Regions from separate parts of the Paenibacillus sp. FSL L8-0470 genome, predicted to be linked through region 2. Evidence: riboswitches for the same ligand, from Rfam matches in the RefSeq annotation. Region 2 holds a riboswitch; each other region holds the start of a gene.
The links. A riboswitch is a leader RNA that binds a small molecule or an ion and turns the genes downstream of it on or off. The one in region 2 is predicted to bind cobalamin.
Positions count from the first base shown of each region.

Region 1 (10,694 bases), 4.2 Mb from region 2:
TCCGCCGAAGAATCCTTCGATTGAACCGAAGCAGCCGCAGGTGCTGAATCTGCCGCCCCTCCCTCAGAGAAGGTGTTTGTACTGAGTTGATCAGCTGCCGAGTTGTTGTCGTCGCCTGAACCGCAGCCCGCCAGCACAACTGCTAGAACCAATAAAAATAAAAAGTAATGCAGACCCCATTTTCGCATTCTCATTCCTCCAAAAGTGTAGTGGAATTTCAGCTTCTTCTATATAAACTACTCCGGCGAAAGGCCCTTTGATCTCTGAGTCTCTTCCGCGTTATTTATTTTGACGTCCCAAAAGCTGGAAGGTTGCAGGAGATTGGAGAATTCCGGACCTTTTTTGATGTTTATTCCCAAAAATAACAACGTTTACAGCGCAAACAGGATCATTCGAATACTGAATGATCCTGTTTGCGAAATCAGGCTTAATTTGCTACAATAATCGTGTCTGAAAAGACACAAAACACCAAAAACCCTCTATTCGCAAGGAATAAGGGCAGGGTTCTGTTCGGACAAGCTCCACCTTGCTGAACAGGACAAATCACAACGTTCTAATTATGTTGCCAATCCACTATAAGGGGAGGTGAACCCTCATGGCAAAAGACGTATTGTGCGCAGTGAACTCTTGCACCTATTGGGCAGAAGAGAACAAATGCAACGCTGAGTCCATTTTTGTAGCTTATCACAGCTCCAAAGAGCCTACACAGTCTGAAGAAACAGACTGCAAAACTTTCGAAAGTAAATAAGGTTAGACTTAGAAGGGACCCTCCACGGTTCCTTCTTTTCTGTTACCCATTCTATCAAGAATGAGAATTATTATCAAGTGTTTATGCTAAAAAAGATCGCCACAAAAAACCAATCCAGGGTGGTATACCCCGGATTGGTTTTTACAGTATATATAACGACCCTAGCTGGACTTCCTGGGGATATTCAGCCCCTACAGAACACTGGGAAAATGGGCGCCCGGTATAATGGACGAATCAGCGGCTGACCGCCCCGCTCTTCTCTCTGACAATCACGGCAGCCTGCACCATGTTGCGCAGCGCCGCTCCGGTTTCTTCCCAGCCCCGTGTCTTCAGGCCGCAGTCCGGATTAATCCAGAACTGTCCGGCATCAAGCACACGCAGCGCCCGCTCAATGGCCTGTGCCATTTCCTCTACCTTCGGTACACGCGGACTATGAATATCATACACACCAAGACCGATTCCCTTGTCATACTCCTGCTCTTCAAAGCTGACGATCAGCTCCCCATGGCTGCGCGAGGTCTCGATGGAGATGACATCAGCATCCATCGCCGAGATTGATCCGATCATGTCATTGAACTCACTGTAGCACATATGCGTATGGATCTGCGTGGTCGCCTTCACATGGTTGGTAGCGATACGGAAAGATCTTACCGCCCAGTTCAAATAATGCTCATGATCTTCTGCCTTTAACGGCAGGCCTTCACGGATCGCCGGTTCATCCACCTGAATCATCTCGATTCCAGCCTCCTCAAGCGCCTGCACCTCATACCGCAGGGCAAGGGCGATTTGGTTGGCCACCTGTTCACGGCTGAGATCATCACGGACAAACGACCAGTTCAGAATGGTCACCGGACCGGTCAGCATTCCTTTTACCGGAAGACTGGTGAGCGACTGGGCGTACAGACTTTCCTTCACGGTCATAGGGCCGGTAAACGCAACATCGGCATAAATGACCGGCGGCTTCACACAACGTGAACCGTAGGATTGGACCCAGCCCCCTTTAGTAAAGAGGTACCCTGCCAGCTTCTCGCCGAAGAATTCAACCATATCCGTCCGCTCAAATTCACCGTGCACGAGCACATCCAGTCCGAGCTCCTCTTGAAAAGTAATCGCATCTGCAATTTGCTGGCGGATAAATCCGTCATAGCGCTCCTGGTTCCAGACGCCCTTGCGCCATTTGAGCCGGGCCTGGCGCACTTCAGGCGTCTGCGGGAAGCTGCCGATCGTCGTTGTCGGCAGCAGCGGGAGCTGCCACTTCTGCTGCTGCACCTTTACGCGTTCCGCGAAGGGCAAGCTGCGGCTGTCCGGCAGCTTATCCAGGCTGCGCACCTGCTCAGCCACATCCTGCCGCCCGCGTTCCGGCAGGGCGCGGAACACATTCAGCGCCTCGCGGCTCTCGGCGAGCGCTGCGGCATAGACCTGCCCATCCTCTCCCGCCGCTGCTGCAATCAGACTCAGCTCCGCCAGCTTCTCGTCGGCGAAGGCCAGCGCCTGCCGTACCGCAGGCTTTAACTTATCCTCGCCTTGAACGGTTACCGGCACATGCAGCAGACTGGAGGATGGCTGGAGGATCAGCCGTTCGTCCGGCACATGGGACTTCAGCGCGCGGACCAGCTCAAGCTTGGCATCCAGATCGGAGCGCCAAATATTGCGCCCGTCGATAATGCCCGCTCCCAGCCATTTGTCGTCCGGCCAGCCCAGGCGCCGGATCGACGCCAGATTGACCCTGCCGTCATGGACGAAGTCCAATCCGATGCCCTGCACAGGCAACTCCAGCAGTGCTTCCAGCGGCTCTGCAGCTTCAAAGTAAGTCTGCAGCAAGACATGAAGTCCGGGCACTGCTGCAGCGATCTCTCTGTAGATCGTTCCCAGCAGTTCAACTTCTTCCGCGGTTAAGCCGGTTACGATAGCCGGTTCGTCGATCTGTACCCAAGCCACGCCTTCCTGCTGCAGCTCCTGCAGCAGCTGCACATACACCGGCAGGAAACGGGCAGCAACCTCTGCAATTTGATCGGCAGCGAATCCCTTGGAGAGCTTCAGGAAGGTATAGAGTCCGACTATAACCGGCTTGCCTTCAATACCCGCCTGCTCTTTGGCGAAACGGTAGGCAGCGAGCGGTTTGTTCTCAATCAGGCGGGGAGTCTGCCCGCCGATTTCCGGAACGATATAATGGTAATTCGTATTGAACCATTTAGTCATCTCGCAGGCAGGGGCAGCCGAATTGCCGCGCGCCATGGCGAAGTACAGATCGAGCGGAATGTCTCCGCCGTCGTAGGCATAACGCGGAGGAACAATGCCAAACATAGCAGCGGTATCCAGCACATGGTCATAAAAGGTAAAATCATTGACAGGAATCAGTGCGATCCCGGCCTGCTGCTGTGTCTTGAGGTGCTGAAGCTGAATACCGGCCATTTCCGCGCGGAAGGTTTCTTCACTGATTTTGCCGCTCCAGTAAGCCTCCAGCGTCTTTTTCCACTCCCGGTTCTTTCCGATTCTCGGATAACCGAGGCTGCTCGTCTTGATGTTGTTTGTCATTACAGTCACTCCCTTGTTTATAATAATTGCCTTAAGCTTTAGTTAATGATTTCAGTCGGTATCAATAATAAAGAGCGTCTTCCCCTAACCAGGCCGCAGGGAAAGACGCCCATGGGCTGCCAATGGGTAACGTCTTAACACCTCCCTATCTTCCGTAGGTACTGCAGTGCTGTTGAGACAGGCAGGTCTCCTGACTAGCGGCGTCGGCATCCATCAGCAAGTCTTCCCGGCGAAGTAGAGATGGCCAGTGACATGGGCTGCTATGAACTCTTCCGTTACAGTGGCGGGACCGCATCGGCTTGTCACCGAATTTCCCTATTAAGCCTCCGGGCCTTTCTGATGCTCCGGCTGGCGCCTGTCTCCGATATTTGCAAATTGTATTCATCCCGTAATCTGATGCCATCATACTGAATCCGATACCTTATCCGCAACAGAATTACGGGTATTCCCGTTATACACATTCCCTATAGCTGGCGCCGTGCAGGCTCATTTTGCTGCGATTCTGCCACACATTCCCTCACAGCCTCTCTTCAAGAAGCAGCTTCAGCAGAACGTTTGGTATACAGCATAAAGAACCGGCTGCACCGTCCTTGGTAAGGAGGTACAGCCGGTTCCTTTTCGATAAATGATAGCCATCAACGGGCTGTTTCAAACTGTATTTTAGAACCAGACGAGGTAGACTACCCCGGCAAGAACGAGACGGTAAATCGCAAACGGCATGAGCTTGATCCGGTTGATCAGCTTCAGGAAAAACTTCATAGAGAGCAGCGCGAACAGGAATGCACTAATGAACCCGGCAATAAAAAACGGCAGGGCATCCATCGTGAAATACTGCCAGTTCTTGACCAGTGAAATCAGACTCGCACCCGCCATAATCGGCACTGCCATAATAAAGGTGAAATCGGCAGCCGCACGGTGGCTCATACCCAGCAGCACTCCACCTGAGATGGTCGATCCGGAGCGTGAAAATCCGGGCCAGAGCGACAAGCATTGGATCAAACCTACCGATAGCGCCTGTCTATATGTAATTTGGTCAACACTCTCTGTCTTGATTTTTTTGGGGGCGAACCGGTCGGCAAAAATCATGAATATTGCCCCAATGACTAGTCCGATCAGGACCGTCGATGTCGAGAATAAATGCTCGTCGATGTAATCCTCGAACAGAAATCCGAGAATTCCTGCCGGAATAAGTCCCACAATGACCTGCGCCAGCTTCAGCCGGCCTTCCGTCTCCACCGGAGGTTGTCCTTCCGGCACCGCCGTCAGCTCCTTGCGGCTGAACCGCTTGAGACCCAGCAGGTCGATAAACCGGTTGCGGAAAATGATAACTACCGCCAGGATCGAACCCAGCTGGATGACTACTTTGAACGTGTTCGCCGCATATTTTCCGAGAAATTCCTGGGATTTCAGCCACATATCATCCACGATTACCATATGACCGGTCGAGGATACCGGAGCAAATTCAGTTAATCCTTCTACAATGCCCAGAATGATGGCTTTAATAATTGTTAACAGCTCCATATTGATCCCCTCCTTTTTGTTGACCTCCCCTATGAGAGGCTTTAAATAGTTCTGCGAAACCTGTGAATTTAATTAATCTGTGGTATCTACCGGTTTTCTACCGGACTGGCGTTTGCGGAAATAGAGCACACCACCCACAACAACTCCCACAGCAATCAATACGTAGACGACACTTGAGTAAGCTTCCATGTACACGCCAATATCCTCCCAGGATTCTCCCAGTGCAGCACCCAGCAGAATAAGCAGCACATTCCACCCCAGCGTCCCGATCGTCGTAAACAGCATGAATAACCCGAATTTCATCCCCGACATTCCTGCAGGAATGGAGATCAGACTCCGTACCAGCGGAATCATGCGGCAGAACAATACCGTCCAGTAGCCGTATTTGTCGAACCAGGCATCCGCTTTGCGGATATCCTTTCCGCTGATCCGGAGCAGTCCGCCCCAGCGGTCCACAATCCGTTCTAGTCTGTTCACGTCCAGCATCCGGCCGATCCAGTACAGCACAAGTGCTCCCAGCAGCGAGCCGGCCGTTGAGGCGATCAGCACGCCGGGGATGGTCATCCCGGAAGTGGTTGTCATGAAACCGCCGAACGGAAGGATTACCTCCGAGGGGATAGGCGGAAAAATATTTTCCAGGGCCAGCATCAGAAAAATGCCCAGATAGCCGAACTGTTCCATAAAATCGGTAATCCATGTTTTCATTTCGTGCTCCTCCGCGTTCAGATGAGATTTTTTTTGAGATTGCGCAAATAACGGCTGCGGATAAGGAAGAAGTATAACCCCTGCGCAGCCAGGTAGCCGATAAGCACCGCTCCCGTTTCGGCAGCGATGGACAGATAGAACAGCCGCTGCAGCGCAATAAAGGCGAACAAGCTGTGCAGGATGGCCAGCCCCACCGGAACAAAGAACATCAGTGACAATTGCAGGGTCACAGTCCGGTCCAGTTCCTGGTCGGTCAGGCCCATTCTGGACAAGGTGGAATACTGCAGCCGGTCATGGTCAAGATCCATGTACAACCGGAAGTACAAGAAGCTGCCTGCGGCGATAAAAAAAACGGTGCCGACTAAAAGCGAAGCGAACAGCATCGTACTGTATAACGTCCGCTGAATTTCGAACAGCGTGCCGCTGACCACAACGGCATAAGGGGATTTGCTCTCGTAGGACACTTTGCCTTTGTCCGCAAGTCCCGAAGCAATGCCAACCGTCTGTTGGAATGGGTCCACATAGAACCCGGTATACAAATCTCTTTGCACGGGATTAATGGTGGCGAACAAGCTGTCACTAACGACTACTCCGCTGAAATCACCGCCATCCCTCCCATCCAGCTCCGGCAGCAGATATTCAGCAATCGGCACATGCTCCGTATATCCGATTTCCTGAATATCTACTCCCTGCTTCAGCTTATAAAGGGCATGAACCCGTTCAGAGGTCAGGCTGCGGTCACGCTGGGAACCGATCATGACCAGACCTTCATTCCCCTGGAGCGGCTGCTCACGGGAGGTAAATCCGGCTTGCTGGAGCGCCTGTTTGTAATCACTGTAAGCCATCAGCGGCAGACGCTCTGTACGGTCAGGACCGGTCTGAGACTGTACTTCCGCATATTTGATTTGGATCTCCAGCGAGCGATAGGGAAGATTCAACCGCTCCAGTTCCGCTTTTATCCCGTTTAAATCCTCTTCCGCAACGGCCCCGGCCTCATTGCCCTTGGCCACATAACCGACCGCTGCCGGATAGTCCAGCTTCAGCTCTTTGGAGAGTGTATGAATAGAAGCAAATACCCCGACAGAGGTGAAGGATACCGCCGAAACAATCGTCACCATAAAAAACATCCGCCCGTTGTCTTTCCAGCGGTAGGTTAAGCCCGAGAGTGTAATAATGTTTGTCTTATGCCAATAAAACCGCCGGACTTTCCTCATTATCCTAACCACATATAGACTAAGCTGTGTATAGAATAAGTAAGTGCCGGCGACCGTAATCGCCACCACCGGAAACATCACTCTCTCCACCGATGCTGCGGTCGTGGTAGTGGCCAGAATATAGCCTCCAAGCAGCAGCAGGGCCGAAGCGAACGCCAGTAAGGCAGACACCCGCGGCTCCTTGTCTCCTTTGCGACCGCCCTGAAACAAACCTCTCGCCGACTCATTCCCGATAAAGGCAAAGGTACTTAACGAGATCAGCATGAACAGCAGAGCAAAGCTGTAAATCGTCAGTACCGGTGCGTGCCAGGAAAGATAAAATTCCAGCGGGCCAATGCCCAGGAACCCCGCTCCAATCATCAGGAACAGCTTGCCCAGCAGCAGACCGAGCAAAGTGCCGGTGAGGATGGCGGAGCTGCCGATCATCATATTCTCCAAAAAAACCATCAGGTTCAGCTGCCGCTTCGTCATGCCGTGCATCAGCAGGATGCCGAATTCCAGCTTGCGGGACTGCAGAAAAGATCCTACGGACACCAGCACAAACAGGGAACAAAATACAAAAATAATTCCCTCAGCCACCATCATGGTGTCAGCCGCCGTATCCAGGATCATATCGCCCGAAATCACCGGATGAAATATAAACAGTGCACAGAGAAAAAAGATCATTACGGAAAATGCGCTGCTGACAAAATAAGCAGCGTATTTACGCTTATTCCGCGTTACATTTCTATAAGCGAACTGCCGAAAGGTCATGGCTTGCTCCTCCCAGCAGCGACAGCATGTCGATGATATTCTGGAAGAAAGCCGGCCTGCTGCTGCCCCGGTACATCTCGCTGTAGAACCGTCCGTCCTTGATAAAGATGACCCGGTGGCAAAAGCTCGCCGCCACTGCGTCATGGGTGACCATCAGCACCGTGGACCCTTCCGCTTCATTGACTTCTGCCAGCAGGCTCATCACTTCGGCCGCTGTTTTGGAGTCCAGGCTACCCGTTGGCTCATCGGCCAGAATCAGCGCCGGCCGGTGAATCATTGCCCGGGCAATCGCCACCCGCTGCATCTGCCCGCCGGAGATTTCATACGTCCGTTTATGAAGAAGCGGACCGATGGCCAGCCGCTCAGCCACCTCTTGCAGCCTGTGTTCCATTTCCGGAAGCGGCACCCCGGTGAGCGTCAGCGGCAGCACGATATTTTCTTCTACGGTAAGCGTATCAAGCAGATTGAAATGCTGAAAGACGAAACCCAGCTCCTTCCGCCGGAAGAGCGCTTTGTCCTTGCGCCCGAGCGCATTCGGATTTCCGCCGTTGATCATCACCTCACCTGAGGTAGGCTCGTCGATCGTGGCGATCACGTTGAGCAGTGTTGTTTTTCCGCTGCCTGAAGGTCCCATAATACCTACAAACTCACCCTTCTCCACGGCAAAACGAATATGGTTCAGCGCATGAATTGATACCTTGCCCTCATATATTTTGGATAAATTATGGACGTCTAATATGGGCAAGTGCTTCCGCTCCTTCGTTACCTGATCGTTTTGGATTGATTTCATTATACAAACTGTAAACTACAGCTGCTATTTCTGAAACTTACAGTCACCTTACATTATTGTAAGCAGAATAGCGTTGACAGAATTCCGGTACGCTGCGCAGCCGATTCCTCTGTATCTATCAAACCACGGGCGTATGATGCTATAATAGTTGAATATTTAATTTCATGAGTCGGTATATAGCCGGGAGAGGAATTGTGATATGTGATGAAGGATACTCTTGCCAATGAACTGATAACCAGCTGGTTGTCATTGACCCATATACAAATGAATGTAGCAAATGAGTTAGAAACCAAACTTCAGGAGAACTACAAATTGTCTCTAAAAGAATTCTATCTGCTGCTGTTTCTCTCCGAAGCCCCGGAGAAGAAGCTGAAGCTGCAGCAATTGGAGTCGATGGTCGGGTTAAGCCAGAGCGCCGTCTCCAGACTGGTCAGCCGTTTTGAAGCCAAAGGCTGCGACGCGCTCCAAAGAAAGACCTGTGATGCTGACCGCAGAAGCATCTATACCTCGCTTACTGCCATAGGGCAAGACAAGCTGGACCGGGCCCGGGTGACTGTTAACGAGGTTTTGGCCCAATCGTTCCCTGACACCAGAGTGCAGGAGCTGCTGGAGCAGTTGCTGCGTCTGAAACAGCAATGATGGCGCAATCCTGGCTTCCTGAATGACCCGCTGCCTCATCCCAGAGGCGGCGGTTTTTTTTTGCGTGAAAAGAACCCATTCCGCCCGCGGCGCATACAACGTACAAAAAGAACTGTGAGGTGCTCTCATGCTCTTTTCGCTTATGCAGCTGATCGGCGGTGTCATTCTTTCCCTCGGCTGGCTTCCGCAAATCATCCAAATTCTCAAGACAAAATCGGTTGCGGACTTAAACCTGAAATCCTACTTATTGATGCTGCTGGGGATTGGTTTAATGGAGGCTTATGCTGTCAGCTTGGTGTTGACGGGCGTGGGACTTGCTTTTTTTATCACAAACACCATGTCTTTAACCGTAGTATCGGTTGTCGTTATTCTGATCCTGCGGTTTCAGCCCCGGCTCAGAAAATAATCCGCACTGCCGTACCCTTGCCCACCTCAGAGGAAATTTCCACCTCATGCCCCAGCTTGCTGCAGATCTGCTTCACCAAATAGAGGCCCATCCCCGTGGATTCCTGAAAGCTGCGGCCGTTCACACCAGTAAAATGAGCATCGAAGACGCGCGGTAAATCCCCCGGCGGGATGCCGACTCCTTCGTCGCGGACTTCTAGTACCGCCCTGCCCTTCTCCTGAAGATATCCGCGAAAATGAACTACACGCCCCTCCTCTACCGTATAGCGCAAGGCATTGGTTATCAGCTGTGTCAGTACAAAGGTCAGCCATTTCTCGTCAGAGGTGATGGTTATGCCGCTGTCCATCGCTATCGCCGGAAACACCCGTTTGCGGATGAACAGCCGTTTTTGTTCTGAAGTCACACCGCGCACGACGTCCGCCAGCTCCAGCTGCTCTACATAGAAATCATGCTCGAACGTATCCAGTCTTGCGGTATAGAGCACCGTATCCAGCCCTTTTTTCAGCCGGTCCAGCTCATCACCAATGGCCGTGAACGGGGGACCGTCTTTATCCTGAATAATCAAGTGGATCACCGAGAGCGGAGTCTTCATAGCGTGCACCCACTGGTTGATGAAATGAATATGCTCCTCCAGCTTGTGGCGGTAGCTGTGCAAATCATTCTGGTAGAGCCGGAACTGCTGTGCCAGGAGCTTGCGTAGGCTTTCCGCGAGCGGAGAGCCCTGTGCGGGCCCTCCCGATTCATCCAGCGATGAAGGCAGGCTCTCCAGCCGCTCATAGAATGACCGGTTGGAGAAATAACGGTACGCCAGATAGGCCAGCAGCAAAAAGGTGCTGAGCAGCCCGGCGTACAGACTGACATTCACACCGCTTCCTCCGTCCAGCCGGTACACCAGAGTAATGATCATCAGCTGGGCAAGGTAGATCACGATTAACGGCGTCTGTTCCCGCAAAAATAGCTTCACGTCACTTCACCCCAGTTGTCGCTTAACCGGTATCCTTGCCCGCGTACGGTCTGCAGCCCGTCTTGAATACCCATCGCTGCCAGCTTTTTGCGCACACGGGTGACATAGACATTCAGCGTATTATCATCAACAAACGCCTGGTCATCCCAGATTTTCTCCAGCAGCCGGTCGCGGGTGACGATGGTGCCTGTTTTTTTCATCAGCTCGTCGAGAATTTTCGCTTCCGTATGGCTGAGGTCGACTTTGGCATTGCCGCGCGACAGCACCAGACGTTCCACATCCAGTGTCAGCCCTGACACCGCCAGACTGCGCTCGTTCGCTCCCACAGCATAGGAGCCGTAGGCACGGCGCAGATGGCTTTTGATTTTGGCCATGGCTATTTCATAATCAAACGGCTTCGTAATGTAATCATCCGCTCC
Region 1 is NZ_JBBOZM010000001.1:5,177,342-5,188,035, forward strand. Features, by position in the region: gene NST99_RS23745 (DUF4349 domain-containing protein) at 1-188, opposite strand, end outside; gene NST99_RS23750 (DUF1540 domain-containing protein) at 596-748, shown strand; gene metE (5-methyltetrahydropteroyltriglutamate--homocysteine S-methyltransferase) at 983-3,283, opposite strand; cobalamin riboswitch at 3,447-3,657, opposite strand; gene NST99_RS23760 (undecaprenyl-diphosphate phosphatase) at 3,944-4,804, opposite strand; gene NST99_RS23765 (DedA family protein) at 4,877-5,509, opposite strand; gene NST99_RS23770 (ABC transporter permease) at 5,527-7,476, opposite strand; gene NST99_RS23775 (ABC transporter ATP-binding protein) at 7,451-8,221, opposite strand; gene NST99_RS23780 (MarR family winged helix-turn-helix transcriptional regulator) at 8,471-8,905, shown strand; gene NST99_RS23785 (PQ-loop domain-containing transporter) at 9,033-9,311, shown strand; gene NST99_RS23790 (sensor histidine kinase) at 9,301-10,275, opposite strand; gene NST99_RS23795 (response regulator transcription factor) at 10,272-10,694, opposite strand, start outside.
Region 1: it holds a riboswitch for cobalamin, as region 2 does, so the genes downstream of both, metE (5-methyltetrahydropteroyltriglutamate--homocysteine S-methyltransferase) here and NST99_RS04730 (DUF4430 domain-containing protein) in region 2, are expected to answer to the same signal.

Region 2 (10,694 bases):
CGGGGAGTATCCTGGGCCTGGAGAACGCCATCCTCCAGCATCAGCACCCGGTCGGCCAGCGGCAGCACCTCCTCCAGCCTGTGCTCGCTGATGATGACCGTCATCGACAGCTCCTCATTCAGCCGCTGCAAGGTCTGGATAAACTCGCGGGCAGCGACAGGATCAAGCTGTGAGGTCGGTTCGTCCAGCAGCAGCAGCTTGGGCTGAAGGAGCAGCACGGAGGCCAGATTCAGCAGCTGCTTTTGTCCACCTGAGAGCTCATGCACTGATTTGTACAGCAGCGGCTCCAGCCCGAACAGCCCGGCGATTTCCGCCAGCCTGCTGCGCATGACCGATGGCGGGTAGCCCATATTTTCCATCGCAAAAGCCAGCTCATGCCACACGGTATCCATCACAATCTGTGCATCCGGATTCTGGAATACAATCCCGATATCCCCGGCTGCTGTCTCCGCAGGCAATTCCGCCAGCGGCTTCCCTCGGTAGCTGATGGACCCGCTGTGCAATCCCACCGGAGCAAGCTCCCGTTTCAGATGACGCAGAAGTGTTGTTTTACCGCAGCCTGAAGGGCCGAGAAGCACAACGAACTCGCCCTCCTCTATCTTAAATGAGAGCTCATGGAGCGTGTCTCTCTCTGCATCGGGATACCGGAAGGAAAATCCTTCCGCCGCGATGATCGCCATAACCATTTCTCCTTTCCTTCCAGCCAGAGGGGGATTCCTACGAACAGGCAGAAGCCGGCATACATGACCGCCTCGCCTGAGCCCCAAGCCATAGGTTTCATGCGCGGATATATCTCAAAGATGCCGTACCCCTGCACCCAGCCAAGCACTGGAATTAAGCCGCTGAGCGAGAGCAGAGCCAAGACAGTCTTGTCCTGACGGTCAAGCCTGTAAATCCCGTACACACTGCGTTTGCGGATGCCGTAGCCGCGTGCTTTCATCGAATCAGCCGTCTGCAGCGCCTCCTCGAGCGACCAGGTTAGAAGCACCTTGAGCAGGGTCATGCCGTCCCGCATTCTTTTGCGCAGCTTTCCCTTGCTTACATCAATGCCTCTGATCTGCTGAATCAGGGAGATTTGCCGCAGCCGCCGCTGAAACAATGGCACAAAACGGATCGTCATCAGCGTCAGCAGGGCCGTCTTAGGTGCCGCCCCGGCGAACAGGTACATGAATTTATCCGCCGTTACCGTGTAGTTGTAAGAAATGAACAATATAAAAATCGTCAGCAGCACGGTCATCATCATCAGTCCGTAGAACACCGCTTCCAACGTAATCGGCTGATCCATAAAATAAAACAGGATGTGCGAGCCCCGGTGCGAGAACAAAGGATTAATCACGGCCACCGAGCCGGCCATCAGCAGGTAAAAAGGCAGCCCCCGCAGCAGCTTCCGTCCCTGTCCCTGCAGAAGCAGAAGGCCAAGCAAGCCGGCAATTTCCGTTACCAGAAACAGCGGATGAAACAACAGGGCAGCGAACAGCAGCAGCCCTGCATAGTATAGCAGGGCTACCGAAGGATGCATGGAGCGGAAGCCGCTGTTCATGGCGCCTTGGCTCCCAGATCTTTGCCCAGATCCAGTGTATACAGCCACTCAATTACATCTCCGGGCTGTACGGTATAGCTTCCGGCACCTTTGCCCGGAAACTCCCCGTTCACCTTGTACATCCAGCCGCTCTCTGCGCCATGGTCGAATTCATACAGATTGTCTATTCCCTCCACATAGGCGAAACCCTTGGAGCCCTGGTATTCCATCTGTATTTTGTTCTTGCGGGTAATCCGTTTCAACAGCTCCAGCGCACTTTCGCCCTTCTCAATTTCAAAGGCGGCCGGAGCCAAAATCACGCCGTACTCCTCGTCCCCTGTGATGGAGACGGTAGCTGTGCTCTCCGCAGCGGCGGGCTTCGCAGGCGCTGCCGTTTCGGACGGCGGCTGCGTAACGGCAGCCGCTGGCCGCGCGGTCGCTGCCGGCTTATTCGTGCCGGCAGATGGACGCGCGGTGGCTGCGGGCTTGGCAGAGGACTCTGCCGGGCCCGCACTGGCGCCGCCTGCTGCGCCGGGCGCCGCTGACGCCTTTGCGGTGGCAGCTCCGGCGGAACCGGCTGCCTTGCTATGCGCAGCCGGCGCCTTAGTGCCTGCAGGCACGGGACTCGTCACCGTGCCGGAAGCGGGGTCAGGCGGCGCAGGTGCCGCCGCTCCTTCAAGAGCCGCCGACGCCTCCGCGGAAGGCGAAGCGGCAGCGCCCGCCGGTTCTGACGGCGGGGCCGTGTTTGCTGCGTCTCCGGTTTGCGGAGACGCGGCGTTATCAGGGGCTGAGCTTTGTGTAGCGGTGGTATCTGCTACACTGTTCAGATCAGAACCGGCAGACTGCCGCTCACCGGAAGAACAGCCGGTCAGTAGCACCACCGCCAAGAGAAGAAGCAAGGGATAAAACAACCATCGTTTGGATTGCTTGGACATTAATTTTCACACCTCCGAAAAAAGGGAAAGGAACGGAGGCTGTCCTGCTGCTCCCCCGTTCCGTTCCTATACTCTATGTTTTCTTTTGAAGCTTCAGTCCGATGAGCCTGTTACTCTGCTCAATCGCCTTCTTAAAGATGGATTACACTTAAGGCAATCTTACGGCTACGACCGCCGCCATTTCTCTGGTTACGGCACTTGATGGGTCAAATCCTCCACTGAAGCCGGTCATATAACCGGACTCCGTTACCGCATGGACCGCTGACAGCGCATAGCTGCTGATCCGGCGCTCGTCTGTGAACTTCGCAGTCTGCGCCGTAGCCGCAGAACCGTTCTCCAGCTTGAACGCTCTGGAAATCATCACAGCCATATCCTCGCGGGTAATCCAGCCATTCGGATTAAAGGTTGTATCCGTAACTCCACCTACCCATCCGAGCTCTTTCGCTTTAAGCACAGCTCCATAATACCATGTGCCGGCCTTTACGTCGCTGAATACTGGTGCAGCCGAAGCTGCAGCAGGTGTCTGATCTGTCAGTCTCAGCAGCAGCGCAGCGAATTCGGCACGGGTAATATTCTGCTTCGGTGCAAAAATCAGGCTAGATCCGCTGACTCCTTCCATCAGCTTTTGCTCATAGGCTTTGTGAACGGAGTCCAGCGCCCAGGATGAAATTTTACTCTCATCGGCAAAGGACACACTGCCGGAAGCGGCTGGCGAGATGCTGAACAGCTTCGCCTCTCCGGCCAGGAACAGGTCGTACGCAGCCAGTGCCAGTAATGCCTGTTCGGTAGCCAGGCTGTTCCCGGGCTGGCCAGCCGAATGAGCATAGCCGCCAGTGCTTTGTCTGAATGAAGCCAGGTGGCTGAGAAGTCCGCCCTTAGCTTTAATAAATCTGGAGTCATTAGGACCAACTCCGGCAGCACTCAGGGCAATGATGACCTGTGAGGTGCTCTCACTGTTTTCTGCTCCCGAGAGCTTGAAGCCGCCGCCTTCAAGCTGCTGCTGCGACAGCCAGGCGATCGCTTTATCCGCAGCCGCTTTTACTTCCGCCTGGTCATTATGGGATGAGAGTGCAGTAACTGCCATAGCGGTAATGTCCACATCATCGGTACTGCCAGCTGTCAGCGGGAATCCGCCGTCTTTGCTTTGCAGTTCCAGGATGGACTTGATCAGCCGTTCCTTAGTCCACTGCGCATTCGCAGGTACAGCATAAGAACCGCTGTCCAGCGCAATCAGGGCAAAAATGAGGCCGTTGCTGCCCTGGCTTACCATATGGTCATTGTTATAAATTTGCTCAATCAGATTATACCCGCCAATACTCTGCGGATCACCGCCGGCAGCGGCAACAGCCAGCGCCAAACGTTCATAATCCGTAACCTTGCGGAACTCCCCTTTATTCGCGGCAAGCTGCTCCTTCACTCCGTTCAAATAAGCAGCCGGTACTGTGTGGCCGGAACGGGCGAGTCCAATCGCCTGCCAATCGCTGATCTCTTCGGCTGCCTGAATTGCCTTGGCAGTAGCTGCAATATCGCTCTTCAACTGCTGCGGCTGCGGCTCCCATTTACTGCGGTCCACTACGGCAAAGGACGTGAAGTGACTGACCTTTCCGGTGATCACCCCACTTTGCGCATCCAGCGCAGCGGGAACCGGAATCCAGCGGCCGGTGCTTTCGTCAAGCCATGCCAAAGCCAGATTGGCAGGGTTTACCGCCGTAACCGGAACTGTAATCGAAAGATCCACCGGCTTCACAAATTTCGTACCATCCGGTTTGAAATCATAGAGTCCCGATACCAGCTCAGCGCGTTCTGAAGTAGTCTCGCGTACGCTGATCTTCAAATTGCCGGACACGGAACCGGCTGGCAGCTGCAGCTTCACTTCACCGCCGCTGTCCTGCAAGGTTGCCGCCGCACCCGAAGTGACCTCCTGCTCGAAGACAGCCACGTTTGCCGCCAGCTTTTGCTTAAGGGCAGCCGCTGCTGCCGGGGTCATTTTGGTGCTCAGGTTCGAAACAGCTGTCGTCTGTCCTACTTGATTCAGCGGAAGGGTATTATCCGGGGTGATACCCACATTCACCATACTGCCGCCCGTACCTGCTGCTGCACCTCCAGTGCCGGAGGAACCTCCAGCCGATCCCTTCAGATCATCTCCGCCATTAAGCGTATAACGCCAGGCTACGGCGTCGCCGCTGCTCAGCTTATAACTTCCGGAGCTGTAATCCGGGTAGACACCGTTTACGGAGTACATCCAGCCGCTTTTCTCACCGCGGTCCCTTTCTGCTAAGCCATCAATCGCTTTAATGTATACACTGTCTCCGCTTCCGCCGCTGACAACCTTGCTTCCAAGCTGGCGGATTAGCAAGCTGTATGCGGTCTCTCCCTCGTTCAGCGTCATCTTGGTACCAGCCAGAATGGTTCCCTTAGTAGTGTCTCCAATGACTGTGAGCGTGGCCGATGCCGTCTCAGGCACTTCTACCGAAGCTGTAACAGTCAACGGCTGCGTGTAGCGGGCAATCTTAGGCGTCCCGCCTTCGACATAACCAGTCACGGCCAGCGTGTATGTTTTGGCAGGCAGGCCACCCTCAAAGGTTGCGAGCCCTTGCTCATTAGCAGTGATGGTTTTATCGCCAACAGTGACCTGCACTCCTGCAGCCGGTGAAGTCACCGGATCAGAAGTATACGTGTCATTATTCCAGACCCATTTCTTCTGCGTGACCGTAGCGGTGAATGCCTCACCCTGCTTCGGCTGCGCAGGCGAAATCTGTACCGAATCTACTACCTGCGTATTTTCTCCGGCATAGTAGACAAGCACTTTGTCGGAAGTCTGCAGAATATAATCATTTAAGCCCACATCCGGATAAATCCACGCCCCGCCGCGCGATACGGCAAAAGCCCAGTAACCCTGATTGTTATAGGCTCCGTTCTCGATTCCATTAATGCCCCCTACAAAGATGCCGAAGGAAGATTCCGTAACCTTTAGAGGAATGTTGTTCGCAGCTGCCAGCTGCTGTAGCGCATCAAACGCGTTATATGCTTCCAGCGCGCCTTCAGCTACCGGACCCCGTGGCCCTTCAATGGACAGATAGGAGGTTACATTGCCCGGAGCCACCTTCAGCGAATCCGTATAGCGGGCAATGTTTGGTGTGGCTTCCGCAACATAACCGGTTACAGCCAGCGTGTATATTTTGCCGGACAAGCCTCCTTCAAAAACTGCAACGCCTTGGCTGTCCGTAGTGACTGATTTACCGCCAATGGTTATCTTCACTCCGGCTGCCGGTGAAACAACCGGTTCGGAAGCAAATGTCGTGTTATTCCATACCCACTCCACCCCGGTAACAGTCACTTTAAACGTTTCCCCCGGTTTTGGCTGCGGTGGAGATACTGTAACGGAATTTACTGCCTGCGTGTTGGCACCGGCAAAATAGACAAGCACCTTGTCCTGTGCCTGCAGCTTGAAGTCACCCATGCCTTCGCTTGGGTAGATCCATTTCCCGCCGCGCGACACCAGGAAGTTCCAATAGCCGTCATGGGTTCCGTTCTTAATCCCATTAATGCCCGACACATAGCTGCCGTAGGAGGACTCCGTAATCTCCAGCGGAATATTTCCGGATGCCGTAAGTTTCTTCAATGCCGCCAGCGCGTTGGATGCTTGCAGCGCTCCCTCAGCGACCGGCCCCTCAGGTCCTTCAACCGACAGATGAACTGGTACATTCTTGGAGATTACCTTTACAGCTTGCGAATATTTAGCGATAGTTGGTGCATTGTCCGCAACATAACCGGTTACGGTTAGCGTATAGTCTCCTGCCGGAACACCTTCGGCAAAGACCGCTTTGCCGTCTTCACCGGTTGTTGCCTTCCGGTCTCCGATTGCCACTTCCACACCAGATGCACTTGAGGTTACAGGACTCGAAATATTTGTGGCATTGTCCCATACCCATTTTATCTGGGTAACCGTGACTGAGAAAGGCTCCTCCTCACCCGGCTGCAACGCGGACAGCGTCAGCGAATTCACCAGCTGCGTATCGTTGCCCGCATAATAAACGAGAACCCGGTCTGCTTCCTTAAGTTTAAAATCCTTCATTCCTACATCGGGATCAATCCATGCCCCGTCCCGGGACACAGCATATTTCCAGCCATCCCAGCCGCCGTAGATTCCGGCTTGGATACTGCCGATTCCCGTTACATAGCTGCCCGATTCATTCTTAACCGGAAGGCCCTTCTGGGCGGCCACTTTCTCCAGCACCTCGAGGACATTGCCTGCATATGCCATCCCTTCTCCCAGCGTGTTCTGCGGCCCTTCAATTACAAGGGGCACATACACTAACGGATTCGGAACCGCAGGCTTAGTGAAGTCATACAGCTTGCCGTTTCCGCCCCCGCTGTACAGGGTGTAGGCCACCAGCGCCTGCAGCCCCTGCTCTGTAGCAAAAGCATTTACATTTCCGCCCTGATTATGGGCAAACCCGCCGCCCTCTACACTGAAGCTGAGCAGTCTGCTTATCAGATCTGCTTCACCCTTGGTGAATTCTGCTCCTTCCGGGTCTACCCCGAAGGAGGCAAGGCCGATAATGACCTGTGCCGCGCTTTCGCTGCTGCCTCCAAAGCCACCGTTGCTGTCCTGCGCAGCAGACAGCCAGGCTACTGCTTTTTGCCCGGCAGTTGCAACCGCCGGATCACTCTTATGCGCAGCAAGGGCCGTTAAAGCCATCGCCGTCATATCCGGCTCGCTTGCCCCGGAAGTCAAGGCGAACCCGCCGTCTGCATTTTGCTTGGACAGGATCTCGCTGAGCAGCGCCGCTTTGCTCCATTTGGCATCCGCCCCAATAGTATAATTGCCTGAATCCAGTGCCAGCAGCGCATAGACCGGATTGTTCAGCGTCTGGCCGCTCATTTTGTCGCTGTTATAGATACGCTCAACCAGATTAAAACCCGGCTCAGAGCCGTTTCCGGCAAAATTCGCCGGATCAGCCCCCACGGCTTGTACCGCGAGCACAATCCGTGCATAATCCGTGACTGCGGCAAAGCTGCCGCTGGCTGTCCGCACCTTTTGCTCCAGCAGCCGGACATAACTTTCCGGTACTTTGTAGCCCGCCTGTGCGAGGCCAACCGCCTGCCATTCTGACGTCACGCCGCTGCTGAGCATATACTCGGCAGCCGCATAGGTCGCTCCGGCAACGGTAATCTGCTGCTTCGCTGTTAATGCAGCCGCAGCCGGCTCTGCGCCAGACTCGTCTGCTGCATACACAGCAGCAGTAACACTTTCCGTTCCTCCGGACGCGGTAGCGGAGACCGCCCCGGCAAACACTTGCCCTGAAGGAACAAGCGCTGTTCCCAGAATCGAAATAACCAGCAATAAAGCCAGGCCAAGCATAAAGGACTTGGCAGAGAGAAGAGTCTTCATCGTTAACCTCTTTCCGTGAATAAAATAGTGAAGCAGCGGACAACAAGAAGAAACGGCTATGCTGTCCATTTCAAAAGGACGGGGCCGTTTCTGCGAGAGAGAAGGATAACATACAGCACCGGCTTATACTTCATCCTCATCCCTCAAAAAAACCGCCCCTGCTAAGGGCGGCCTCGGAAGAATACAAATGAAGCACGGGGGTGCTCAAGCTCCGCCACCACATCCATTTGTAATGTTCCGCATTCTTACCCCACGAAGAATAGAAACGTTCAAGAAAAAGGCAGGTCTCCTGGCTTATGCTTCACAGCTTCCCTCCGCCTTCCCGTCCTTGCTTCACAGGACAGTGGCACCCTTAAGAGTCGCTCCGCATTTACAGTGGCGGGACCGCGCCGGACTTGCACCGGACTTCCCTTTTAAGCAAATTCTACTGGATAGAATCTGCACCCTTTTCACTAGACTATCAAATTTTAATATTCATAATCATATCCACTATTCCCTTGTATGTCTATAGAAAAGCTGTTCCAATGCCGCCCGTTGCCGGCTGAGCCCTTTTCGAAAGCATCAAACACACTCTTCGTTGATCCCAACCTGTCTGCACGCAGTTCATCATTAGTAGCGGAAAAAATGCCCGCTAAGTTTTGGCTACTCCCACATTAATAAGGATTAGGCGGATTTACACCCGCTATTATTTCGTAAAACGCCACATAAGGCTCAACCGGATAATTTAGCGGTAGTATATCGTCTTATACAACTTATTTTCAATATACACTCCACATTAGAGGGAGAGAATCCCTTTACAGGGTGATCCGTCATAACCAACGCCGGAGCTCTGTGAAAGAAGAAAAATCCTGAACACGCATCTGCCCTGCTCTCTCCGGGCAAAACATGCGGTTCAGGATTTTTGTCTGTTTATATCGCTTTACTCAGGAGCCTCGGTTGCTGCTCCGCCATCATCCGTAGGCGTTGCAGTCGCAGTTGCAGTAGGCTGTGCACTCGGTGTAGGAGCTGCCGTAAGTGCTGGATCCGACTGCAGAGTCAGCTTATAATCGCCCGCGATGATCATGTTGCCCTCGGCCAGCTTAGCCCCCGGTTCCAGATCCACAGTGACTTGGTACGAAGCTCCCCCGGTCTCTCCCGGCGAAGGCGCGGATGACACAGCCGGGGACGCGCCGGCTTCTGTTCCGGCGTTCGCGGTCCCTGTCGCGCCGGCTTCCGTTCCGGCGTTCGCGTTCCCGGTCGCGCCGGCTTCTGTTCCGGCGTTCGCGGTCCCTGTCGCGCCGGCTTCCGTTCCGGCGTTCGCGGTCCCTGTCGCGCCGGCTTCCGTTCCGGCGTTCGCGGTCCCTGTCGCGCCGGATTCCGTTCCGGCGTTCGCGTTCCCGGTCGCGTCGGCTTCCGTTCCGGCTGACGCATCCGGCGTTGCCGTTCCACTGCCGCCGTTCATGCCGGCGGCCCCCGCATCCGGCGACGGAGCGAGACACCGGCTCGACGTCGCCGTGACCTTGTAGACCTCCGGATCCCCACCGGAGGCTGCTACACTGATCTCCGCCGGAGTAAAGGCGGTGCATTCTTCAGCGTCAGCAAAGGTGAATACCAGTCTGCTGCCCGCGCCTTCTCCGCTGCCGCTAAGATACACGGCAGCAGGCGGGTGGCCGCCGTCCGGTGCTGCGCTGCCCTCCGGCAGAGCCGTGTCCGGGCTGTCCGGCCGCAGCAGGCTGATGGCGATAATAACGCCAATCAGTACGATCCCCAGAATGGAGCCGGAGATCAGGAGTTGAAATCGGCTGCGGCTAACCCACCGCGCCAGCGGCGAAGCCAGCTGGGAGCGGGCTTCGTTATATACATTTTGCAGAGCAGGCCCAGCAGCGGAGACATAGCTTTTGCGGAAATCCCTGCTCTTGAAGGCTTCACGGTCGCTGTTCAGGAAATACTTTAGAATCGCCCGGCGGTAGCCCGGGTATAGCTTCTTCTTCGACACCGTGAACAGCCGGTTGTTCTGTGACCAGGCCAGGAAACGGTATACCGTTTCTTTGTCGCCGTCCGCTTTGCGCTTGACCAGATCCAGCAGCGCATCATAATCCAGCGGGCCGCTCTCGCGGTCACTATTGTGATAGAAAGCGAGCGGCAAGCGTTCGAACGGCTCCACACTTCGTGATTCCTTCAGCCAGCGCCGTCCGAGCAGCTGTACATCATCCAGCTCCTTTGGTGACAATCCGGCAAAAAGTTCCTCATCAGGACTCTCCTCCCCGAACCAGCGGTAGGCAGCGCGTAGCGCATTGGATTTTTGCCTGCTGATGGAATCAAGCGGCGGCTGCCAATCCGCCGTATCCCGGTAGCGCAGGAACGAAATCTCCAGCAGCTGCTCCTGTGTCAGCTCGCTGAGCGATACACGGTTCAGCAGGAAGCGGTCCGCTGCCGCCATCAGCTCCTTCAGCAGCGAAAGCGCCTCAGGGTTGAACCCGCTGCCTCTGCGGCGCTCTTTTTCCGCCTTCTCTACAGAGTCATGAATCGAGGCCACCGCCGCAACCGGATCTTTGTCACGCTGCAGCTTCTCCAGCAAATAATCGCTGATTGTATCACGGACAAACGACTGCTGCAGCGCCTCTGGAAGAAACCGGCCCCAATGGGCGACAAACCGTAAAATGTCAGACGATTGCGCTGCAGCAGCCAACCGGGATTCCATATACGGTTCCAGCAGCGCCTTGCGGAAAATAGGCTGGGCCAGCACTCTTTTAAAGAAAGCTGCACTCAGCTCGTCATTGCTCTCGATGATAGTGTAAGCCGCCGCCAATGTATCATCCCGGTCCGCAGACCGGGCATTCAGCATACCGTTGATGAAATAATCGAC
Region 2 is NZ_JBBOZM010000001.1:1,020,535-1,031,228, reverse strand. Features, by position in the region: gene NST99_RS04745 (ABC transporter ATP-binding protein) at 1-680, opposite strand, end outside; gene NST99_RS04740 (energy-coupling factor transporter transmembrane component T) at 596-1,540, opposite strand; gene NST99_RS04735 (DUF4430 domain-containing protein) at 1,537-2,454, opposite strand; gene NST99_RS04730 (DUF4430 domain-containing protein) at 2,603-7,849, opposite strand; cobalamin riboswitch at 8,112-8,312, opposite strand; gene NST99_RS04725 (GAP1-N2 domain-containing protein) at 8,769-10,694, opposite strand, start outside.

Region 3 (10,694 bases), 990 kb from region 2:
TCAGTGCTAATTCCCGGGCATCACTCGTTCCGCACAACATAAATATCATAGCGTTCAGAATTCCTTCGGTCCTTTGGCCGAAGATACTGTCTGTACTGAAAGGTCCCGCTGACGCGGCTGTATCTTGCCTTCCGTACCCATCTCGGAGTGATGCTCCTGTGCATGCTGCCCGCTGCAGCACTGATGCCCATGAGCCGTATAATTATGCCCACATTGCCCGTGCTCGTGATTATGATCTTCCTCACCATGATGGTGATACTCATGCTCGTGATTATGATCTTCTCCATGAAGATGATCATGTCTGTGATCATGTCCGTGGTCTTCCCCATGATGATGATCATATCTGTGGTCATGGCCGTGATCTTCCGCATGATGATGGTGATGCCCGTGTTCCTCTTCATCACCTTCCTCACCATGGTGGTGGTGGTGATGGTGGTGTGCGGCCGCCTCAACACGGTATTTACAGTTATCGCAGTTGGCGAAGGATTGGCCTTCCAATGTCTCTTCAATTCGCTCCGCAAGCATGTCGGACAGCAGCGGGTGAGACCCAAGATAACTGCCTTGCTCCACCTCGACCTCCGGATGCCCGGCAGCGAACTGCGAGATGATATCAGAAAACTGCTTCATCAGCACTCCGGTGAAAAGCAGGTACGGCAGCACCACAATTTTACGCGCACCCAATGCCAGACAACGTTCCAGCCCCTCGGGCAGCGAGGGTTTGGCAATGGCGATAAAGCAGCCCTCTACGCTTTTATAAGCAGTCCTTTCCCACAGCAGGCGGGTCAGCTTATAGAAATCACTGTTGGCATCAGGATCGCTGCCTCCACGGCCCATAACAAGAATAATGGTGTCTTTGTCCTCCACTTTCGAGGTGTTCATCTCAACTGCAGCAATGCCTGTATTGCCAGCTACGGAGACAGAAGATGCTACCCACGGACCCGCGTCATTCGCATTCCCCCCCGATGTCAGCATCTTGTCTTCCGGCTGGTCCGGCTGTCTCCACGCAGTTGCTTCTGCGATCCGGTCCAGCAAAATATCCACCGCCCGCTCCTGCACGCCGACCGGACGTCCGTACACAAATTCCACGCCCGGATACTTTAGCTTCGCCTGGTCCATGGCCAGCGGAATGTCCAGCTTGGAATGGCCAGCCGCGAACAAAATAATCGGCACCACGTAAACTGTCGAAGCGCCTCCCTTTACACAAAGCGCTATGCCCTCAGCAATCGAAGGCGAAGCCAGTTCTATAAAGCAGGTTACAAAGGTCAGCTCCGGCTTGCGGGCGGCAAGCTCACTTGTGAATTTCCGCAGCTCATCGTTGCCCTCCGTTACCCGGCTGCCGTGTCCTACGAGCAATACTGTTTTCATTCGTTGTGCCCCCCCTGCTGAAAAAATGTATAAAACCGTTCATTGATTTTGCCCTGCGAACCGTATCGCAGGGCAATCGCTGTAACTGCGGCTATGAGCTCATCTTCATTCATTCCTTCACGGACCAGGCTGCCTGCATGTGCGCCTCGTCCCGACCTCTTCCCGCCAAGGTACAGCTCGAAGCTGCCCTTGGAGTACACTATACCGATATCCTCCAGCACAGCTGAGCTGCAGGCCATGCCGCAACCGGCTACACCGATCTGAAGCTCCCGCGGCACCGGCCGTCCGTGGAGCAGCTTATGAAGGCGGATAGCTGCATTAAGTCCGTCTTCCTTTCTCAATTCACAGAAGCCGCACGTTTTCACTCGCACAAAATCCCCCGGCAGGCTCACATTCAGCCCGGCCTTTGCCAGCCGGTAAGCCTTATCCTCCTGCTCAGCCCCACTGCTGCGCAGCAGAAAATGTCCGTCCCGCGTACACACCAGCTGACCTTCATCACCTGCAAGCTCCGCAAGCAGCGCCATCTGTGCGCCGCTATATCTGCGGCTGCCAAGTGCCGGCGAAACCTCCAGTTCGGAGGCTTCGAATTGCGCCGCCGGCGAAACGGCGGAAGCAAAAGCCTTAGGCAGCTCCGTCCGGGCCGCTGCAGAAGCAGCTGCGCTGCCCATAGGGCCAGCAGCGTTATTCACCTCTGCTGCGGCCTCTGCTGCGGCCTCTGCGGCAACCGCTGCCGCAGCCAGCGACCACGGCTCTGCAGCTGTCCGCAGCCGCTCATGCGGCTTCAGCGCCTGCGTCTCGGCGCCAAGACTGTACTTGCGCTCATAGCCGCGCGGCGTCACCATCAGACCTTCATAGACGGTAGTCGCGGAGTTGCCGACCACAACTGTGGAGAGCATGCCGATCTCATGCTCCAGCATATCCTGCAGCGTAGTTACAACCGTCTGCTGGCGGTCACGGTAGGCACTTTTGACAATGCCAACCGGCGTGGACGGATCGCGGTAGCGAAGCAAAATGCTGCGGGCTTCCTCAATCTGCCGCTTCCGTTTGCCGCTACGCGGATTATAGAAGGCAATTACAAAATCCGCCGCACCCGCCGCATCGACACGCGCCGCGATGCTCTCCCACGGCGTTAGATGATCGCTCAGGCTGATCGTGCAGGCATCATGCATAATCGGCGCTCCCAGCAGTGAGGAGCAGGACTGGATCGCTGATATTCCGGGAATCACCTCCACTTCCACACCGCCCGCACGCTTCCAGCCCCGTTCGATCAGCACCTCGTACACCAGTCCTGCCATCCCGTACACACCTGCATCCCCACTGGAAATGACCGCAATGCTCTGTCCCGCTTCCGCCCTGCGCACCGCTTCCTGGGCGCGGCTAACCTCTTCCGTCATACCGGTGCCGACAATTTCCTGATGCTTCAGCAGCGGCTTGATCAGCTCTACATAGGTGTTATAGCCGATAACAGCTTCACTTTCCTCAAGCGCAGCCAGTGCGCGGCCTGTAATATGCTCCAGGGCACCGGGGCCAATGCCGATAATCAGCAGCTTTCCTTGTTTTTCCATCCTTTTTCCCCCGTCCACAAAATAACCTGATTTCATGCTTCCCCTGCTGCTTGCTACAAGACTCTATATCTAGCAGATGCTTCTGCCAAATCAGGTACATTCACATCTGTCATAGTCGTAATCATTCTATTTAATTTCCCGCTTCAAAATGGCTTTGAACTCTTCTGCATTCCGGGGAGCAGCCTGCCCGGCAGTCAAACGGCCGGGCAGGCTATGCCATAAATCAGCGAGCAGCGGCAGGTCAAGACCGAGCGCCCGCAGGTCTTCCCCGTCTGCAAGAATATCCTCCGGCGATCCGGCTGCCCGGCAGATTCCTTTATCCAGCACAATGATCCAGTCCGCCCAGCGGTAGGCCAGATTCATATCATGCGTCGCCATGACCACCGTGGTGCCCTTGGCAGAAATGCTTTCAAGTCCCGCAAGCAGCTGTCTCTCGGAGAGCGGGTCCAGATAGGAGGTCGGCTCATCCAGCAAAATCAGCTCCGGCTCCATCGCCATAACCCCTGCGAGCGCCGTGCGCTTTTTTTGGCCCAGACTGAGCTGATGAACCGGCTTATCTTGCAGAGCCAGCAGATTCAGCTGCTCCAGCACTTCCAGGCAGCGCTTCTGAATAGCGGCCTCATCCATGCCTGTCCCCCGCAGCCCGAAAGAGATATCCTCGATAGGCGTACTAAGAATCAGCTGTTGCTCGGGGTCCTGAAAGACGAGGCCCACGCGGCGGCGCAGGGCGGCCAGCTCTTTTTTGGAATAGGCCAATGGGGTGCCGCCCTGCAGCACCCTGCCTTTCTGCGGACGCAGTACGCCAACCGCATGCAGAAACAAGGTTGATTTGCCGGAGCCGTTGTGGCCGAGCACTGCTGTTTTTCGTCCTTTGGGGATGGAGACAGTCAGCTCCCGCAGCGCAGGTTCCGCCGTGTCCGGATAACTGTAGGCGACCCCCTCAAAGACCAGGCTATATTCGTTATTCATTGCAATCTCCTTACTCTTGTTCAGTCTCCACTTCTACTCCTGCCGTTGGCTGATTCCTGCATCAGGTAATCACCTGCTCCGCAAGATCCATAACTGAGCGAGCAGCAACAGGGAAATACCAACGCAGGCCTGAACCGCGAATCTGCGCGGCACCGGGCGTGACACGTAAGGCGGCAAAATAATCTCACCCATGTACCCCCGGGTTATTAGCCCCTGCGACAGCCCATAGTAGCGGTGCATCGTATTGGCAAACAGCGAGCCCGCCATTCCCGCAACTTCCCGCAGTTTGGCCACCCGTCCTCTTCTGCCGCCGCGCAGCCGCCGCGCCAGCATCATTCCATGTGCTGTATCGCTCAGCAGGAACAGAAAACGGTACATAATCAGCATGAGCTCCAGTACGATCTGCGGCATGCGCAGCCTGCGGAGTACCTGCAGCAATTCTCCGAACGGTGTTGTAAATATGATAAAAAAGCAGCAGGTCAGGCAGGCCAACACACGCGCCAGCAGCAACCCTGCCCGGTGCAGCCCCTCCGCCGTAATGTATAGCGAAAGAGTCGAAGCCGGGAGCTGCAAGGACATTACCGTCTCACCGGCAGTTGGAAGGCCAATTTCAAGCAACAGGGCCGGCAGGCTCAGACAAAAGAACAAAAGTGCCGTACCAAACAGCAGGCCGTAGGCACGCAGCGGGATTTTGGCGTACAGGACGCACCACACACTCATCCAGCCGGCAACCACAAGCTGCAAGGCCGGATGAAGCGCATAGGAAAGGATGAACATGAACGCTGCGAACAGGCTTTTCCACATCGCGGGCAGCTGCCTCAGCGCATTGCTATAGGATAACGCATCAATTCTTCTGATCATTAAGCTTGCGCCGGTCCTGTCTGCCTTTCAGCAGGCCGATGGAATAGCCAATCACTCCGGCCCCGATCGCCGCCTGCAGCGCGAACAGCATGCTTTCCGTTTCGCCGGGCAGCTCCGTCAGCGGTTTGAACCAGGGCTCATAACCGGGATCAATCTCTGTAATTACACCCTCTGCGGCATCGTCAGCCCCGCCGAATTCCCCGTTCACCAGCAGCAGAGGCAGCACCACCAGCAAAATCACCGCCAGTAGCATCAACCCATTTTTCCACTTATTGCTCATCACAGACTTCCTCCCTTGGTTTGCCGTTTCAGCAGCGACAGCTCATTCGGACTGTAGGATTTCAGCCAGTTCCAGAGCAGCACGGTCAGCAGCCCCTCGCTGATGGCGAGCGGAATCTGCGTCACGGCAAAAATACCGCCGAACTTAATCAGAGAAGCCAGCACACCTCCGTCTGCTGCCGGAAAAGCCACTGCAAGCTGAACCGAGGTCACCACATACGTCATGAGATCGGCCACTGCCGCCGCCATAAAGACAGCCAGCTTTTCACGTCCATTCACCTTCATCAGCAGCTTATAGACCGCATACCCGGCAAAAGGACCGGCCACCGCCATCGAAAATGCATTCGCTCCAAGTGTCGTTATCCCCCCGTGTGCCAGCAGCAGCGCCTGAAACAGCAGCACAACAGACCCGATTACGCTCATCGGCAGCGGCCCCAGCATTACAGTACCAAGTCCCGTTCCTGTAGGATGGGAGCTGCTTCCGGTTACGGAAGGCATTTTGAGTGCTGACAATACAAAGGTAAATGCACCCGCCAGCCCAAGCAGCAGCTTCAGCTCCGGGTTGTCCTTGGTCATTTTCTTCAGCTTAAGGACTCCAAGGGCAAAAAACGGCAGAAATGCCCCCCACCAGAATACGGCCCAGCCTACCGGCAGAAAACCCTCCATAATATGCATCGCGTTGGCCGTGCCCGGCTCATTCAGCAAAAAATAAACGGTAAATCCGGCAATGAGTGCAGCAAAACTCCAAAACTTGCGTTTGTTCATGCTTTTCCCTCCATGGATTCGTCATTTTGTGCCGCATCAAATCAAAAACTCCCGCCCCGGGGGGTGGGAGTGCTATGTACGTCATCAGATATGTAAGAGATGGTGGTCCCGCTGCAACAGCGAAGAATTCGCAGAATTGTAATTTGGGGTAGCTGAAGCTGGCACTTGCTCTGCACCAAATCTTCAACATCCACCGTCTCCAAAAATGCATGCCTTCATCTCTTTAACCAATTCGTACACCGCTCCTATCCGCGTAGAGTCGTGGTGCGCGCAAACAAGGTAGGTCTCCTGGCTCGGGATCATAACGCCTTCCTTCGTCTTCCCCGGCTGTTTGCCGAGTGACATGCTGAAGTTCAGCTCTTCCTTACAGTGGCGGGACCGCTCGGGATTTGCACCCGATTCCCTGTTACCCCTTGTAGTTACAAGGGCACCTTGTCTTATCGCTAATTTATCCTGTACATTATAGTGGACTTCGCCGGGGGGTGTCTGTGATAAAAGTGGAGCGGCAAAGTTCTCCAGCACACCATCCGGTGGACCCTACGGGTTGTAAGAAATTCATTTAAGTAATATAATCATTAACTATATAACTTGAATCCGGAGGCGTACCCAGAAAATGAAACTTGATCTTACCGAAGATTCCCTGCCGGTGTACGAGGCGCTCTCAAGCGCTGTACGTCTGCGAATGCTGCAGCTGCTCGCTGTTCAGCCCATGAACGTAAAGGAATTGGCGGGAGCGGTCAAGCTGAGCAGTGCCATTATGACAATGCATGTGCGCAAGCTGGAAACGGCCGGACTGATCCGCACCCATATGGCCCCCGGACGAAGCGGACTGCAGAAGATTTGTTCTCTTGCCGCTGAAGGGGTGGAGATTATCTTCCCACTCCAGGCCAAAGCAGAGCGCAAGGGTCACAGGAAAGAAATACCGGTCGGACATTATTCCGACTTTGAGATAGAGCCCACCTGCGGGCTGGCCACTACCGAGCATATCATCGGCAGCTTCGACGATCCGCGTTATTTCTGGGATATGGAGCGGATGAATGCCGGAATTCTCTGGTTTGGCAAAGGGTATGTCGAATACAAAATACCCAACTTCCTGTTATCCAGCCAACAGCCGGAGGAGCTCATCATTACGATGGAGATAGCCTCCGAAGCACCGTCAACCAATAATAACTGGCCTTCGGATATTGCATTCACGCTGAATGGCCAGAAGCTAGGGTATTGGACTAGCCCAGGCGATTACGGAGACAGCCCGGGGAAATATACCCCTGCCTGGTGGCCCGCGTACACCAATCAATACGGCCTGCTCAAGCAGCTGCGCATTACTCCAAAAGGAACCTATATGGACGGCTTAAAACTCTCCGACATTACGCTGGAACAGGTAGCAATCCGCAACAAGCAGTGGACCTTCAGGCTCTCGGTGGAAGAGGATGCCGAACATATCGGCGGGCTCACCTTATTCGGCAAAGGCTTCGGCAATTACAACGAGGATTTGGTCGTAGAGCTGTTCTATACCGATGGATTCAATAGTGCTGACGCGGATAAAACGGATACAGCAGCAAGGACTGACAATGGGAATGGAACAGTTTCCTAATCAAGCGAAGCCTTCACTGTAAAGTCCGCACATATATTCTTCTCTTCTCACATAAACGCCCCCATCCCTCGCGGTATTGCATCCACGAGTGATGAGGGCGTTTAAAATTTCAGTATGCCTGGGAATCCATGGGCTTCTTTCCGGTATCACAGCCAATGGACGCTTCCTCTGTGACAAAGGTTCTCTAACGGCTTGGCGGAACGCTACTCCGTGACCGGACTCCACAAACCGCCGCCCGGCAACGGACAGCCACGCTCCTTCAACTTGGCCACGACCGGAATGATACAACCGCAGGCCGTGCATGTTACGCCATCCTGGAGCTTCGGGCAGGCTGAGCAAAGGGCAACCCGCTGCCTGTATACTTCATCTGGAGCAGTGTTGTCCGGGGTGAACATTGATGAAGCCAGAATCCGGGCAATCTGGGCATCCGTCACCTTGTACTCTTCCCGGCAGCCCTTGCAGGTCGATAAAGTACTCATATCGTATGCTCCTTAAGCCTTCGGGGTAATTTCCAGCACGGTCACCGACATCGGAGGCAGCTCAACGTTTAGCTTGTCGCCTTCCAGCTTAAAGCCGGTAAACGGCTGTGGCGTCACTGCCTCCGGCTGGCTAAATGTATTGTGGGCATCAATTGCTGTTCCGGCCAGCGTCGTTCCTGTAATTTCAACCTCTTCCCCGGCAAGCCCGCGCAGCTCCAGCGGAAGCGATGCTGCTGCAGCATGATTCAGGTTGCACAGGCTGACATGAATTACACCCTCCGCCGTAATGGAAGCTGAGGCCGAGACTTCCGGAATCTCGCGGCCTTCAAAGCTATAGGTGCCACTCTCCAGCGAAAGATCAAGCAGCTCCGCATCCTGATGCACCTTGTACATGTTGAATACGTGGTACGTAGGAGTCAGCAGCATTTTCTCGCCTTCCGTAAGAATTACAGCCTGCAGCACGTTGATCGTCTGGGCAATATTCGCCATACGAACGCGGCCGCTGTGCTTATGGAAAATGTCGAGGGTCACACCGGCAACCAGCGCATCACGGATGGTGTTCTGCTGATAGAGGAAGCCGGGATTGGTTCCAGGCTCAACATCATACCAGGTTCCCCATTCATCGACAATGAGGCCCACACGTTTCTCCGGATCATATTTGTCCATAATCACGCTATGACGGGTTACCAGCTCATCCATGCGTAGTGCCTTCTCCAGCGTAGAGAACCATTCGCCGGTTTCAAATCCGGTAGCTGCCCCCTTCTGTTCCCAGGCAGGACCCGGAATGGTGTAATAATGAAGTGTGATGGAATCCATATAGCGGGTGGCTTCACGCATCAGTACCTCCATCCAGTGATAATCATCGACGTTCGGACCGCAGGCAATGCGATGGATCTTATTGTCTCCATAATTGCGCACATAGGTCTGATACCGGCGGTACAGATCGGCATAATATTCAGGACGCATATTTCCGCCGCAGCCCCAGTTCTCATTGCCCACGCCAAAATATTTTACTGCCCACGGCTCCTGCCGGCCGTTCTCCTGACGCAGCTCCGCCATTGGCGAAACCCCGTTGAACGTCAAATACTCCACCCACTCCGACATTTCCTGGACCGTGCCACTGCCGACGTTGCCGTTGATATAAGGCTCACAATCCAGCATGGCGCATAACTCCATAAATTCATGGGTGCCAAAATGGTTGTTCTCCACCGTGCCGCCCCAATGCGTGTTGATCATCCGTTTGCGGCCTTCGCGCGGACCGATGCCGTCTTTCCAGTGATATTCATCGGCGAAGCAGCCGCCCGGCCAGCGGAGTACCGGAATCTTGATTTCTTTAAGCGCTTCCACAACATCGTTACGGATGCCGTTCGTGTTCGGGATCGGCGAATCCTCGCCTACCCAGATACCTTCATAAATACAACGTCCCAAATGCTCGGAGAAATGTCCATAAATATTCCGGTTGATTGTTCCCTTGCGGATATCCGCATTTAATACTGCACGCTGAGCCATTTTAATAATCCACCTCTCAATAATTAATATATATATTAATTACTTAATGATTATATTAATATTATAAACACTGCTAAACCTCTTCGTCAATCTTTATATATGGCATGCTCCACCCCATTCGCAAAAAAAGCACTCTGGAACCTATATAGATTCAAGAGTGCTTTTGCAAAAAAATATTCAACCTGTATCAGCGGCTGGCGAAGGTCAGCCCAGATCGCCAAGCTCGATCTGCACAATACCCCGCTCATCCTGCACACTGCCGATCAGATGCATCAGGCTGCCGAATTCCAGCTCTTGGAACTTGCGGGCTGCCGTCTCGCGCTGCAGCGCCCACAGGCATTCAGCCAGCGTGCAGACTACCGGAACATCACAGCGGATTTCTGCCAGCTCACGGGACAGGTGAAGCATATCAAGATCGGCCTCAATTTTGGCACGCACGCCTTTGGGAAGCAAGTGAAGATTTTCGATTACCCCTTCCACCGTACCGTATTCGGTCAGCAGCTTCAGCGCCGTTTTCTCGCCAATGCCTTTTACACCGGGGTAGTTATCGCTGGTATCGCCCATGAAGCCCTTCAGATCGATTACCTGGGCAGGGGTGAGGCCCTTTTCCTCCAGCAATTCCGCCGGATCGTAAACTTTATAGTTCGAGCGGCCTTTTTTCATAATGACGACTTTGACGGTATCGTTGACCAGTTGCAGCATATCATGATCGCCGGTGAGAATGTACACCTCGGATTCCCCGCTGTAGCATGAAGCAAGCGTGCCGATGCAATCATCCGCTTCATAGCCCACCAGTCCAATATTCGGTACGCCTAGTTCAGCCACGACTTCCTTGACCAGATCAAACTGTGGAATCAGCTCCAGCGGCGCATCTATCCGGTTCGATTTGTAGCCGTCATACTTCTCGGTGCGGAAAGTCCCTTTGCCCATATCCCAGCAGCAGACCACATGGGAAGGCTCAAATGTGCTGACCGCATCGAAAAAATACTGCAAAAATCCGTACACCGCATTGGTCGGCAGTCCGGCCTTCGTCTTGCGGATATATCCTCCATAAGAGGTCGCATAAAAGGCCCGGAACAGCAGAGCCATTCCATCGACGATCATTACCCGGCCCGTTGTTACTGAACTCATGTGTAACCTCTCCTTATATTCCATCTTATTAGGCGTTGCTCCAGGCTTCGCCGTATTGCTCTTCTTTATAGCCTACAGTGACTTTCTTGCCGTCAGTGACTACCGGGCGTTTGATCAGCATCCCGTTGCTGGACAGCAGTTCAAGCTGCTCTTCTTCACTAAGGCTGGACAGCTTGTCCT
Region 3 is NZ_JBBOZM010000001.1:2,011,660-2,022,353, reverse strand. Features, by position in the region: gene cobK (precorrin-6A reductase) at 1-49, opposite strand, end outside; gene NST99_RS09230 (sirohydrochlorin chelatase) at 55-1,365, opposite strand; gene cobJ (precorrin-3B C(17)-methyltransferase) at 1,362-2,930, opposite strand; gene NST99_RS09220 (energy-coupling factor ABC transporter ATP-binding protein) at 3,057-3,899, opposite strand; gene cbiQ (cobalt ECF transporter T component CbiQ) at 3,969-4,760, opposite strand; gene NST99_RS09210 (energy-coupling factor ABC transporter substrate-binding protein) at 4,744-5,040, opposite strand; gene NST99_RS09205 (energy-coupling factor ABC transporter permease) at 5,040-5,804, opposite strand; cobalamin riboswitch at 6,066-6,254, opposite strand; gene NST99_RS09200 (ArsR/SmtB family transcription factor) at 6,418-7,395, shown strand; gene NST99_RS09195 (DUF6171 family protein) at 7,599-7,874, opposite strand; gene NST99_RS09190 (alpha-N-arabinofuranosidase) at 7,887-9,383, opposite strand; gene NST99_RS09185 (5'-3' exonuclease) at 9,588-10,514, opposite strand; gene NST99_RS09180 (Spx/MgsR family RNA polymerase-binding regulatory protein) at 10,543-10,694, opposite strand, start outside.
Region 3: it holds a riboswitch for cobalamin, as region 2 does, so the genes downstream of both, NST99_RS09205 (energy-coupling factor ABC transporter permease) here and NST99_RS04730 (DUF4430 domain-containing protein) in region 2, are expected to answer to the same signal.